DNA from 3 places in the Streptomyces sp. NPDC005141 genome. Region 2 is predicted to be linked to each of the others. Evidence: riboswitches for the same ligand, from Rfam matches in the RefSeq annotation. Region 2 holds a riboswitch; each other region holds the start of a gene.
What was found. A riboswitch is a leader RNA that binds a small molecule or an ion and turns the genes downstream of it on or off. The one in region 2 is predicted to bind cyclic di-AMP.
Positions count from the first base shown of each region.

Region 1: linked by a shared signal. The riboswitch ahead of ACWD68_RS32240 (transglycosylase family protein) and the one ahead of ACWD68_RS00745 (M23 family metallopeptidase) in region 2 are both predicted to bind cyclic di-AMP.
Region 3: linked by a shared signal. The riboswitch ahead of ACWD68_RS27630 (M23 family metallopeptidase) and the one ahead of ACWD68_RS00745 (M23 family metallopeptidase) in region 2 are both predicted to bind cyclic di-AMP.

Region 1 is NZ_JBSFYW010000055.1:20,157-23,395, reverse strand. It holds gene eno (phosphopyruvate hydratase) at 1-540, opposite strand, end outside; gene ACWD68_RS32240 (transglycosylase family protein) at 889-1,587, opposite strand; cyclic di-AMP (ydaO/yuaA leader) riboswitch at 1,592-1,784, opposite strand; gene ACWD68_RS32235 (LysM peptidoglycan-binding domain-containing protein) at 1,968-2,870, opposite strand; gene ACWD68_RS32230 (cytochrome P450 family protein) at 3,185-3,239, opposite strand, start outside.
Region 2 is NZ_JBSFYW010000001.1:177,078-180,316, forward strand. It holds gene ACWD68_RS00740 (GntR family transcriptional regulator) at 1-562, opposite strand, end outside; gene ACWD68_RS00745 (M23 family metallopeptidase) at 760-1,524, opposite strand; cyclic di-AMP (ydaO/yuaA leader) riboswitch at 1,537-1,697, opposite strand; gene ACWD68_RS00750 (M16 family metallopeptidase) at 1,912-3,239, opposite strand, start outside.
Region 3 is NZ_JBSFYW010000041.1:9,526-12,764, reverse strand. It holds tRNA gene ACWD68_RS27640 (tRNA-Met) at 1-61, shown strand, start outside; gene ACWD68_RS27635 (PP2C family protein-serine/threonine phosphatase) at 324-1,439, shown strand; cyclic di-AMP (ydaO/yuaA leader) riboswitch at 1,745-1,902, shown strand; gene ACWD68_RS27630 (M23 family metallopeptidase) at 1,914-2,954, shown strand.

The DNA of each region.
Region 1 (3,239 bases), on a different contig from region 2:
GGCCTCGGAGAAGGACTCCGCGCCGATCGGGGCGATCATGAACTCCTGGATGTCCACGTTCGAGTCGGCGTGCGAGCCGCCGTTCAGGATGTTCATCATCGGAACGGGCAGCAGGTGCGCGTTCGGGCCGCCCAGGTAGCGGAAGAGCGGCAGGTCGGACGCCTCGGAAGCGGCGTGCGCGACGGCGAGCGAGACGCCGAGGATGGCGTTGGCGCCGAGCGAGCCCTTGTTGTCGGTGGCGTCCAGGTCGAACATCGCCTGGTCGATCAGGCGCTGCTCGGTGGCGTCGTAGCCGACGAGCTCCGGGCCGATCTGCTCGATGACGGCGAGGACGGCCTTCTCGACACCCTTGCCCTGGTAGCGGTTCGGGTCACCGTCGCGGAGCTCGATGGCTTCGAAGGCGCCGGTGGAAGCGCCGGACGGAACGGCGGCACGACCCGTGCTGCCGTCGTCGAGGCCGACCTCGACCTCGACCGTGGGGTTGCCTCGGGAGTCCAGGATTTCCCGGGCTACGACGACGTCGATGGACGGCACGAGCATCTCCTTCTGGGATGTGACGCGGGTACGCAGGACTTGCCAGCCCTGCGGGATGAGCCTAACCGGCCCGGGGGGATCGGCCAGCCGATCGACCACCCTTTGGGCAGAACTGAGGGTACATATTGTTCCTGAACGGAACAAAAAAAGAAATGAAAAACCCCGCTCCGGTGCATGCGGGGGAACAAGCACCGGAGCGGGGAGCCCGTGGGGACGGGGACCCTCACCGGGCCTTCCACATGGAGGCCCGGCCTGTGAGGGGAGCTGTCATTCAGCGCGGGTGAGGCTGCGCGCGGCCGGGATGCGGTCGCCGTCCGCCGAGGGCGACCACGTCGGGCCGGTACGCGGCCACGCTCAGCCGAGGTGCAGCTGCTGGCCCGGGTAGATGAAGTCGGCGTCGGCGACGATGTCCTTGTTCAGCTTGAACAGCTTCTGCCAGCCACCCCTGACGTGCTTCTTCTCGGCGATCGAGCTGAGGGTGTCACCCTTGACGACCTTGTACTCGCCGTCACCCTTCTTGACCTTCTTGCCGGTCGGGGTGGTGACGGTCTTCTGGGCGGCCGGACGCTCCGAGGAACGGGAGGCGGGCTGCTCCGTCGTACGGGTGGTGGTGCCCTGCGAGGCGCTCGACGAGGAGGAACCGGAGGGGGTCGACGGGGTCGAGGTGCCACCGCTGTACGCGGCGCTCGACAGTCCGGTGCCGCAGGTCGGCCAGGCGCCCTTGCCCTGCGCGGCGAGGACCTTCTCGCCGATGGTGATCTGCTGCGACTTCGACGCCTGGTCGGCGGTGGAGGCGTAGGCGGTGCCGCCGTACGCGGCCCAGGTGGAGGACGAGAACTGCAGGCCGCCGTAGTAGCCGTTGCCGGTGTTGATCGACCAGTTGCCGCCGGACTCGCACTGGGCGACGGCGTCCCACTCGGAGGCGGTGGCGGCGGAGGCGTTGCCGGCCGCCATCAGCGGAGCGGCGATGGCGACACCGGTGACACCGGCGAGCGTGGCGACGCGGGTGGCCTTGTTCGGACGGCGGTGCTTGCCCTTGCTGGAAAACAGCATGGAGTGATCCCCTCACCGACGCCTGCGAGGTGAGCTGTCGGGTTCGGGCCGGTTGAGTTGCCCGGCCGCGTGTCTTCGGCCCCGTCTCCGGGACGTCCGACACGCGACTTAACCCCAAGCCGTTCCGGGTGTCTCTCAACTCCCGGACGCGGCGCTTACCTTGGGTCCCCCGCTCCTGCCTACGGCGCATGACGCGACGACTGTTCCCGTACGGCCGCTGGCAGGATTCGGCGTTGTGACCGTCGGGGCCCGCTGTGGCGAGCGGTCACGACCGTAAGCAGTCGATCGGCGGATTTTCAAAGACGATCAGGGCTTCTGAGACCCATCTCTCACTCGCGCCAAACCGGACATTCCACAGCGAACCGTGACGTGAACTCCCGCTACTTTTCGACCGTTTCGGTAGTAACAGACAGGCTCTGACCGGGAACGATGAGGTCGGGATCGGCGCCGACCGTGTCCTCGTTCACGACGTACAGATCGGCCCATCCGCCCTCGAGGTCAAGGGCGTCGGCGATGCTCCAGAGGTTGTCCCCGGTGCGCACGACGTACGCGTCGTCCGCGGTGTCGCGCGAGGCGCTCGAGCCGCGCGAGGCGTGCCGCCCGGCGGCGCTGTCGGTACGGTCGCCGGCCGCGTCGTCCACCGCGTCCTCGTCGGCGCTGCCGCCGCGGTGCCGTCCGGCACTGGCGCTCGCGTCGTCGGAGGCATCCGAAGAGGTGCCGTTCTGCCCCGACTTGTCCGACTCGCCACCCTTGGCGGTCGCCTTGTCCGAGCTACCGGAACCCTTCGAAGCGCCGGACTTCGCGGTGTCGTCGGTCACGTCGGAGGAGTCGCCCTTCTCGGACGAACCGGACGAGGTGGAGGAAGGAGACGAGTTTGGCGAAGTCGACAATCCGGACGAAACGGAGCCACTCGAGTCGCTCCCGCCGGCCGACGAGTCTCCGGCCAGGCCCGTGTCGACATGGACCTCGCCCGAGTCCGCGCTGAGCCCGGAGAGCGGTCCGCAGGTCGGCCAGGCCGCGAGCCCCTGGTCGTCGAGCACCTTCTCGGCCACGGCTATCTGCTGCGAACGGCTGGCCTGGTCGGCTCTCGGGGCGTACTCGAGACCGCCGTGCGCTTCCCAGTCGTCCTGGGTCACCTGGAGCCCGCCGTAGTACCCGTTGCCGTTGTCGGCGCTCCACGCGCCGCCGCTCTCGCACTGTGCCACCCGGTCCCAGGTGGTTCCGTCGGCCGCGCTCGCACTCGTCGCGCCGAGCAACGGGATGGCGATCGCCGATCCGGTCACCCCTGCGGCGACAATGAGGGCCGGGGCCTGACGGGGGCGACGGTGACGGCCGTTCCCGGAGAGCATGCGGAAGCCTTTCGCGTGACAGCAGGGGACTACGGGCGCCCTGCGAAGTAAGAAGCGCAGGTGCCGCGTTGATGGGTGAACGTAGCCGGACTCGAACGCTTGTCACAAGTCGATGCAGTACAGATCACGTGAAGATCACAGATTTGATGGATCGTCATGTTCCGGTAGCCGGAAGGGCTCTCTTTCCGGTATTCGGAAGAACCCCTTCGACAGGGGTGGCGAAGGGTCGCCGATGAACCGATCAAGAACTATTTGACCGGGGTGAACTCCACCGGAAGCATGCGCAACCCACGCATAATGAGT
Region 2 (3,239 bases):
CCCGCTCGCTGTCGCCGCGGGCGACCGCGTCCACGATGCCGCCGTGCTCCGCCCAGGACTCCGCGGGATTGGCCGGCGCCTCCACCGAGTACATCCAGGCGATCTTGTGTCGCAGCTGGGCGAGTGTGGAGGTCAGCGCCGGGCTGCCGGACGCCTGTGCGAGCGTCTCGTGGAACCAGCCGCCCAGGGAGCGCAGATCCTCGCTGTGGCCTCTCCTGGAACGTTCCTGCCCCAGCCTGACCAGGCCCCGGAGCACCTTGAGGTGGGCCTCCGTGCGCCGCTGGGCGGCCCGCGCGGCACCCAGCGGCTCCAGCAGCATCCGCATCTCCAGGAGGTCCGCCGCCTCCTGTTCGGTGGGTTCCGCGACGCACGCGCCCGCGTGCCGGCGGGTGACCACGAAGCCCTCGGCCTCCAGCGTGCGCAGGGCCTCGCGCACGGGGACGCGCGAGACGCCGTAGCGCCGCGCGAGCAGTTCCTCGGTCAGCCGGCCGCCACGCTCGTAGACACCCGCGACGATGTCGTCACGGATCGCCGTGCATACCGAGTGCGCCGGAATACGCATGACCGGACCTCCGCTTTAATCCCCGCGAAACGCCATCGATTGACGCTTGTTCAGTGACTCTATTGCAGGAAGCCGGAATTTCCGATGGCAGGCCTGAATCCATGGATATTTTTTGGACAGACGGCCTCGGGAAACGATGATGCCCCGGCTCGGTGAGCCGGGGCATCGAAAGCGGTGGAGAAGCGGCGAAGCGGTCGTCAGACGTTGACGCCGTGCGTACGCAGGTACGCGACCGGGTTCATGTCCGAGCCGTACTCGGCGGTCGTACGGGCCTCGAAGTGCAGGTGCGGACCGGTGGTGTTGCCGGTGTCCCCGGAGAGAGCGATCTGCTGCCCCGGAGTGACCGTCTGGCCCACGGACACACCGATGGACGAGAGGTGGCCGTACATGGTGTACGTGCCGTCGTGCATCTTGATCACGACTTGATTGCCGTAGGCACCGCCCCAGCCGGCCGTGACGACCGTGCCGGAGCCGACGGCGTGAACCGAGGTGCCGGACGCGGCGTGGAAGTCGACGCCGGTGTGGCTGCCGGAGGACCAGAGGCTGCTGCTGGCCTGGTAGCCGGTGGAGACGTACGAACCGGTGATCGGCATGACGAAGGTGTTCAGGCGCTTGCGCTCGGCCTCGCGGGCGGCGCGCTCCTTGTCCTCGCGGGCCTTCGCGGCCTGCTCGGCCGCGTGCCTGCGGGCGGTCTGCTCGGCCTTCTTCCGCGCGGCGGCCTCGTCGGCGGCGCGCTGCTGCGCGAAGGCCTGGGCGTCGATCTGGTCGGCGACCGAGTCGCCGATGATGACGGCCTGGGTCAGCCCGGTCTGCTCGACGGAGGATTCCGCGGCGAAGGCGGGGGCGGCCAGGGTTCCGATGACACCGGTGGTGGTCAGGGCCGCGACGCCGACGGCGCTCGTGGTCGTGCTGTGCACCCGGTTCGGACGACGATGCTTCCCGGTGCCACAGGTGAACGCCATGTAGGGGCTGATCCTTTCCTTCCCTCTCGCCTACCGGGTTAGCTGACGGGTTCGGAGCAGGAAGGTCTCCTACGGACTCCCTCCTGGGAGGGCGTCCGATTCACCCCAGGGACTACGTGTGGGTCCCCGGCTCCCCTGGCTCGCGCCATGCGGGGACTCGGCGATGACTGTCCGGTGCCGCGGGCGCGGCGCACTGCCTGACGAACAGCCGGACCGACGCTAAACGGGGTGTCATTCGAACAACAAACAGATCACGGTTTTTGTAGCGCATCCCACAGACCAGAAGGGCAACCTCCATACCAATACGGACATCTTGGGGACGGCTTCCGGGTAAAAGGGGGCCCTGGTGACTCTTCGGTCACCAGGGCCCCCTCGGTCGCGCGGGCTCTACTCGGCGGTCACCACGCTGACTTCACCGATTCCGAGCGCCTTGACGGGCTCCTCGATCTGCGCGGCGTCGCCCACCAGTACGGTCACCAGACGGTCCGTCGGAAAAGCGCTCACGGCGGCCGCGGTGGCCTCCACGGTGCCGGTGGCGGCCAGTTGCTGATAGAGCGTCGACTGGTAGTCGTCCGGCAGGTACTGCTCGACCTGGTCGGCGAGCGTGCTCGCGACGGCCGCCGCCGTCTCGAACTTGAGGGGCGCCACGCCCACCAGGTTCTGCACGGCGATGTCCCGCTCGGCGTCGGTCAGCCCCTCGGCCGCGAGGGTGCGCAGCACCTTCCACAGGTCGTCGAGCGCCGGACCCGTGTTCGGGGTGTCCACCGAGCCGCTGATGGCGAGCATCGCGACGCCCGTGCCGTCCGGCGCGGCGCGCAGGACCTGACCGAACGCCCGTACGCCGTAGGTGTAGCCCTTCTCCTCGCGCAGGACGCGGTCGAGGCGCGAGGTGAGGGTGCCGCCGAGGCAGTACGTGCCGAGCACCTGGGCCGGCCACACACGGTCGTGCCGGTCGGCGCCGACACGGCCGATGAGCAGCTGCGTCTGGACGGCGCCGGGGCGGTCGACGATGATCACGCGCCCGGTGTCGTCGGCGTTCACCGGCGGCACGGGACGCGGCTCGGCCGACGAACCGGTCCAGGAGCCGACTGTGTCGCCGAGCAGTTCGTCGAGGTCGACGCCGGTCAGGTCGCCGACGACGACGGCGGTGGCCGTCGCGGGGCGAACGTGCTTCTCGTAGAAGGCGCGTACGGCCGCGGAGTCGATCGTCTGGACGGTCTCCTCGGTGCCCTGGCGCGGGCGCGACATGCGCGCGCTCGCCGGGAACAGCTCCTTGGAGAGCTCCTTGGCGGCACGACGGGCCGGGTTGGCCGTCTCGTGCGGGATCTCGTCCAGCCGGTTGCGCACCAACCGCTCGACCTCGCTGTCCGCGAACGCGGGTGCCCGCAGGGCGTCACTGAGCAGGCCGAGTGCCTTGGCCAGGCGCGAGACGGGCACTTCGAGGGACAGGCGTACGCCGGGGTGGTCGGCGTGCGCGTCGAGCGTGGCGCCGCAGCGCTCCAGCTCGGCGGCGAAGTCCTCGGCCGAGTGCTTGTCGGTGCCCTCGGAGAAGGCGCGCGCCATGATCGTGGCGATGCCGTCCAGGCCCGCGGGCTCGGCCTCCAGGGGCGCGGCGAGGATGATCTCGACGGCGACGACCTGCTGGCCGGGGCGATGGCAGCGCAGCACGGTCAGGCCGTTGTCCAGGGTGCCGCGCTCGGGGGCGGGAAAGGCCC
Region 3 (3,239 bases), on a different contig from region 2:
AGCTCGGTAGCTCGCTGGGCTCATAACCCAGAGGTCGCAGGTTCAAATCCTGTCCCCGCTACTCAAGGCCAAGGGCCGGAACTCGGATTCACGAGTTCCGGCCCTTGGTGTATGCCCTCCGGCCCGTCCACTTCCGGGGCCGTAGGCCTTCCCGGTTCTCCCTCTCCAGGCCGGTCCCCTTGCGGCAGCCGGTGTCATCCCCCGGTCGGGTCACACGGGTCGCCCGCCACCTTTCCTCCGGGTCTTCTGGACGGGTGGGGCAGCCAGGAGGTGAGCATCGAGCCGGAGAACCGCATGGCCGGGCCGACAGGCCGTCGCCCGGTGTGCCCGGGGGCGCCCGGCCGCCCGATCCGGGGGGAGCGGCTCCCCGCAGGATCTCCTTCGCGCGCGCCTTCGTCCGGAGCCTGCCCGCGCTGCTCGTCGTCGCCGGGATCCTCTACGACGTCCTCACGCCGTCGGACTTCACCGCGGCCCCCCTCTTCACGGCCGCGCCTCTGGTGGCCGCGCCCCTCTATTCGCTGCGCGGCACCGTTCTCACCGGCGCCCTCGCCGTCGGCGCGGTGGTCCTGGTCCACTACCTGCTCGACATCGTCATGAAGGTCGACGCGATCACCGAATCGGTCACCGTGGCGACGGCCGCCGTCCTCGCGGTCCTCATCAACATCCTCGTCCGGCGCAGCGACGAACGGCTCGCCTCCGTCCGGCAGATCGCCGAGTTCGCGCAGCGTGCCGTGCTGCCCGAGCCCGACGCGCGGATCGACGGCCTCGATGTCGCGGCGCGGTACGAGGCGGCGCAGGCGGACGCGTTCATCGGCGGTGACCTGTACGCGGTGCAGGAATCGCCGTACGGCGTGCGGATGGTCGTCGGCGACGTACGGGGGAAGGGGATGGCCGCCGTGGCCGCCGTCGCCGTGGTGATCGGCGCGTTCCGGGAGGCGGCCGAGCAGGAGGCGACCCTGGAGGCGGTCGCACGGCGCCTGGAGCGGGCACTGACGCGTCCGGGCACCCGGCACGAGAGCCCCCACGCTTTCGAGGAGTTCACCACCGCCGTCCTCGCGGAGATCCCGTACGACGAGGACATCGTGCGCATCGTCAACCGCGGCCATCCGCCGCCCCTGCTCCTGCATCCCGACGGCACACTCGTCACGCTCGCCGCCGAGCCCTTCGCCCTGCCCCTCGGGATGAGCGAACTGGGAACCTGGCCCGACCACGCTCTGCCGGCCCCCTTTCCGCGCGGGGCGACGCTGCTCCTGCACACCGACGGTCTGTCCGAGGCCCGTGATCCGTGCGGGGAGTTCTACGATCCGGCCGCGCGGCTGGCCGGACGGGTCTTTCCCGGCCCCGACGCGCTGCTGACCGTCCTCGCCGAGGAGGTGCGCCGGCATACGGGCGGCGCACTGACGGACGACATGGCGCTGCTCGCCGTCCGGCGCGTTTGAGGCGGGCTCGGCGACCGGGTCCCCGCACCGCTCGGACGGCTCGTCGCGCGCGACACGTACGGCCTTCTCGACCGTTGTCACGAGGAGTGATCGGACGGTGCCCCTCCGCATAACGACTGACACACCGTCAAATAAATCCGTGTCGAGGCCGCGTGGTCAACTCGCCCGTTTTTCATCGTCCATGACCCCAAAGTCCTGGCCAAAAGCTGTTAATGATCAGTCGGAACAGCTTGGAATCCGGTGCCTGGGTCTATTAACGTTCGATAACGCAGCGCGGTCGTCCCAGCCGTCACAAGAGATGGCTCCGTGCGCACGTGCCGAATCCTGCAAAGGAACCGGGGAACCACCTACTTGGGGTGAATCGAGCGTATTGCGCCGTGGAAGCACGGTGGTTATACGCGCGTAGGAGACCTTCCTGCTCCGAACCCGTCAGCTAACCCGGTAGGCGACAGGGAAGGAAAGGAGTGCGCCCACGTGGCGTCCAACCGGCCTGCTCAGCCAACCTCGTTCGCGCCGAATGACACTCAGACCTTCGGCTATGCCTCAGGCAAGGACGAGGGAACCTGGGAAGAGTGGAACCCCACCGAGGATTCCGTTCTTCCCGTCCGCGGCCGGCACCGCGTAGGCAAGCAGCGCGGTGGAGGACTCGCCCGCAGCTCCACCGTTCTCGGCGTGGGTGTCATAGCCGCCGTCGGCGCGGGTGGCATGGCCACCGCCGCGCCGGGCAAGGCGCCCGTCTCGATCTCGCTGCCCGACCTGTCGTCGGTCACCGAGTCCGCCAAGGCCCTGATATCGGACGGCGGATCCAGCGCTCCCAAGGGTTCCACCACTCCGCTCACGAGCGCCGGTCTGACCGGCGTCGACACGGCGCAGGGTGCCACGGACGCCGGTGAGGCGCTGCGCGCCCGCATCATGCAGCAGGCCGAGTCGCAGCAGAACCAGGTCGACACCGCCGCCCAGCAGGCCGCCCAGGCCGCCGCCGCGAAGAAGGCCGTCGCGCTCGCCGCCAAGCAGCAGGACGACGCGGAGGCCAAGGCCGCCGCGGTGAAGAAGAAGGCGGAGGACGCGGCCAAGGCGAAGGCGGAGGCCGAGCGTCTCGCCGAGCTCGCCAAGAGCTACTCGCTGCCGACCTCCTCGTACACCCTGACCTCGACCTTCGGCGAGGCCGGCTCCATGTGGTCCTCCGGCTATCACACCGGACTCGACTTCGCGGCGCCCACCGGCACGCTCATCAAGGCGATCCACAGCGGCACCATCACGGAGGCCGGCTGGGCCGGCTCGTACGGCTACCGCACGATCCTCACCCTCGACGACGGTACGGAGCTGTGGTTCTGCCACCAGTCGTCGATCAGCGTCAGCGTGGGCCAGAAGGTCGCCACCGGTGATGTCATCGGGCGCGTGGGTGCGACGGGCAATGTCACCGGGCCGCATCTGCACCTCGAGGTGCACCCCGGCGGTGCCGCCACCGGCATCGACCCGATGGCATGGCTCCACAGCAAGGGCCTCAACCCCTGACCTGTACGGCTTCTGACCTGTACGGGCTTTTGAGCCGTACGCCACCTGAGCCAGCTGAGCCGTACGCGTCCTGACGCGTACGAGCGATCCCTCAGACCTGAGGGTTCGTGATCCGTCTGCTCGCGGCGCGTGCGGCCCCCGGCCGTACGCGCGTCTCTCCCGATCTCCGGCGGTCCTGACGACACCCCCCCCGACGTCAGGGCTGCCGGTTCGGCGTCTGCGGACGCGTGCGCTCACCCGGCCCGCCGGAGTGGGTGCGGAATACATGCATCCGGTGGGGGCGTT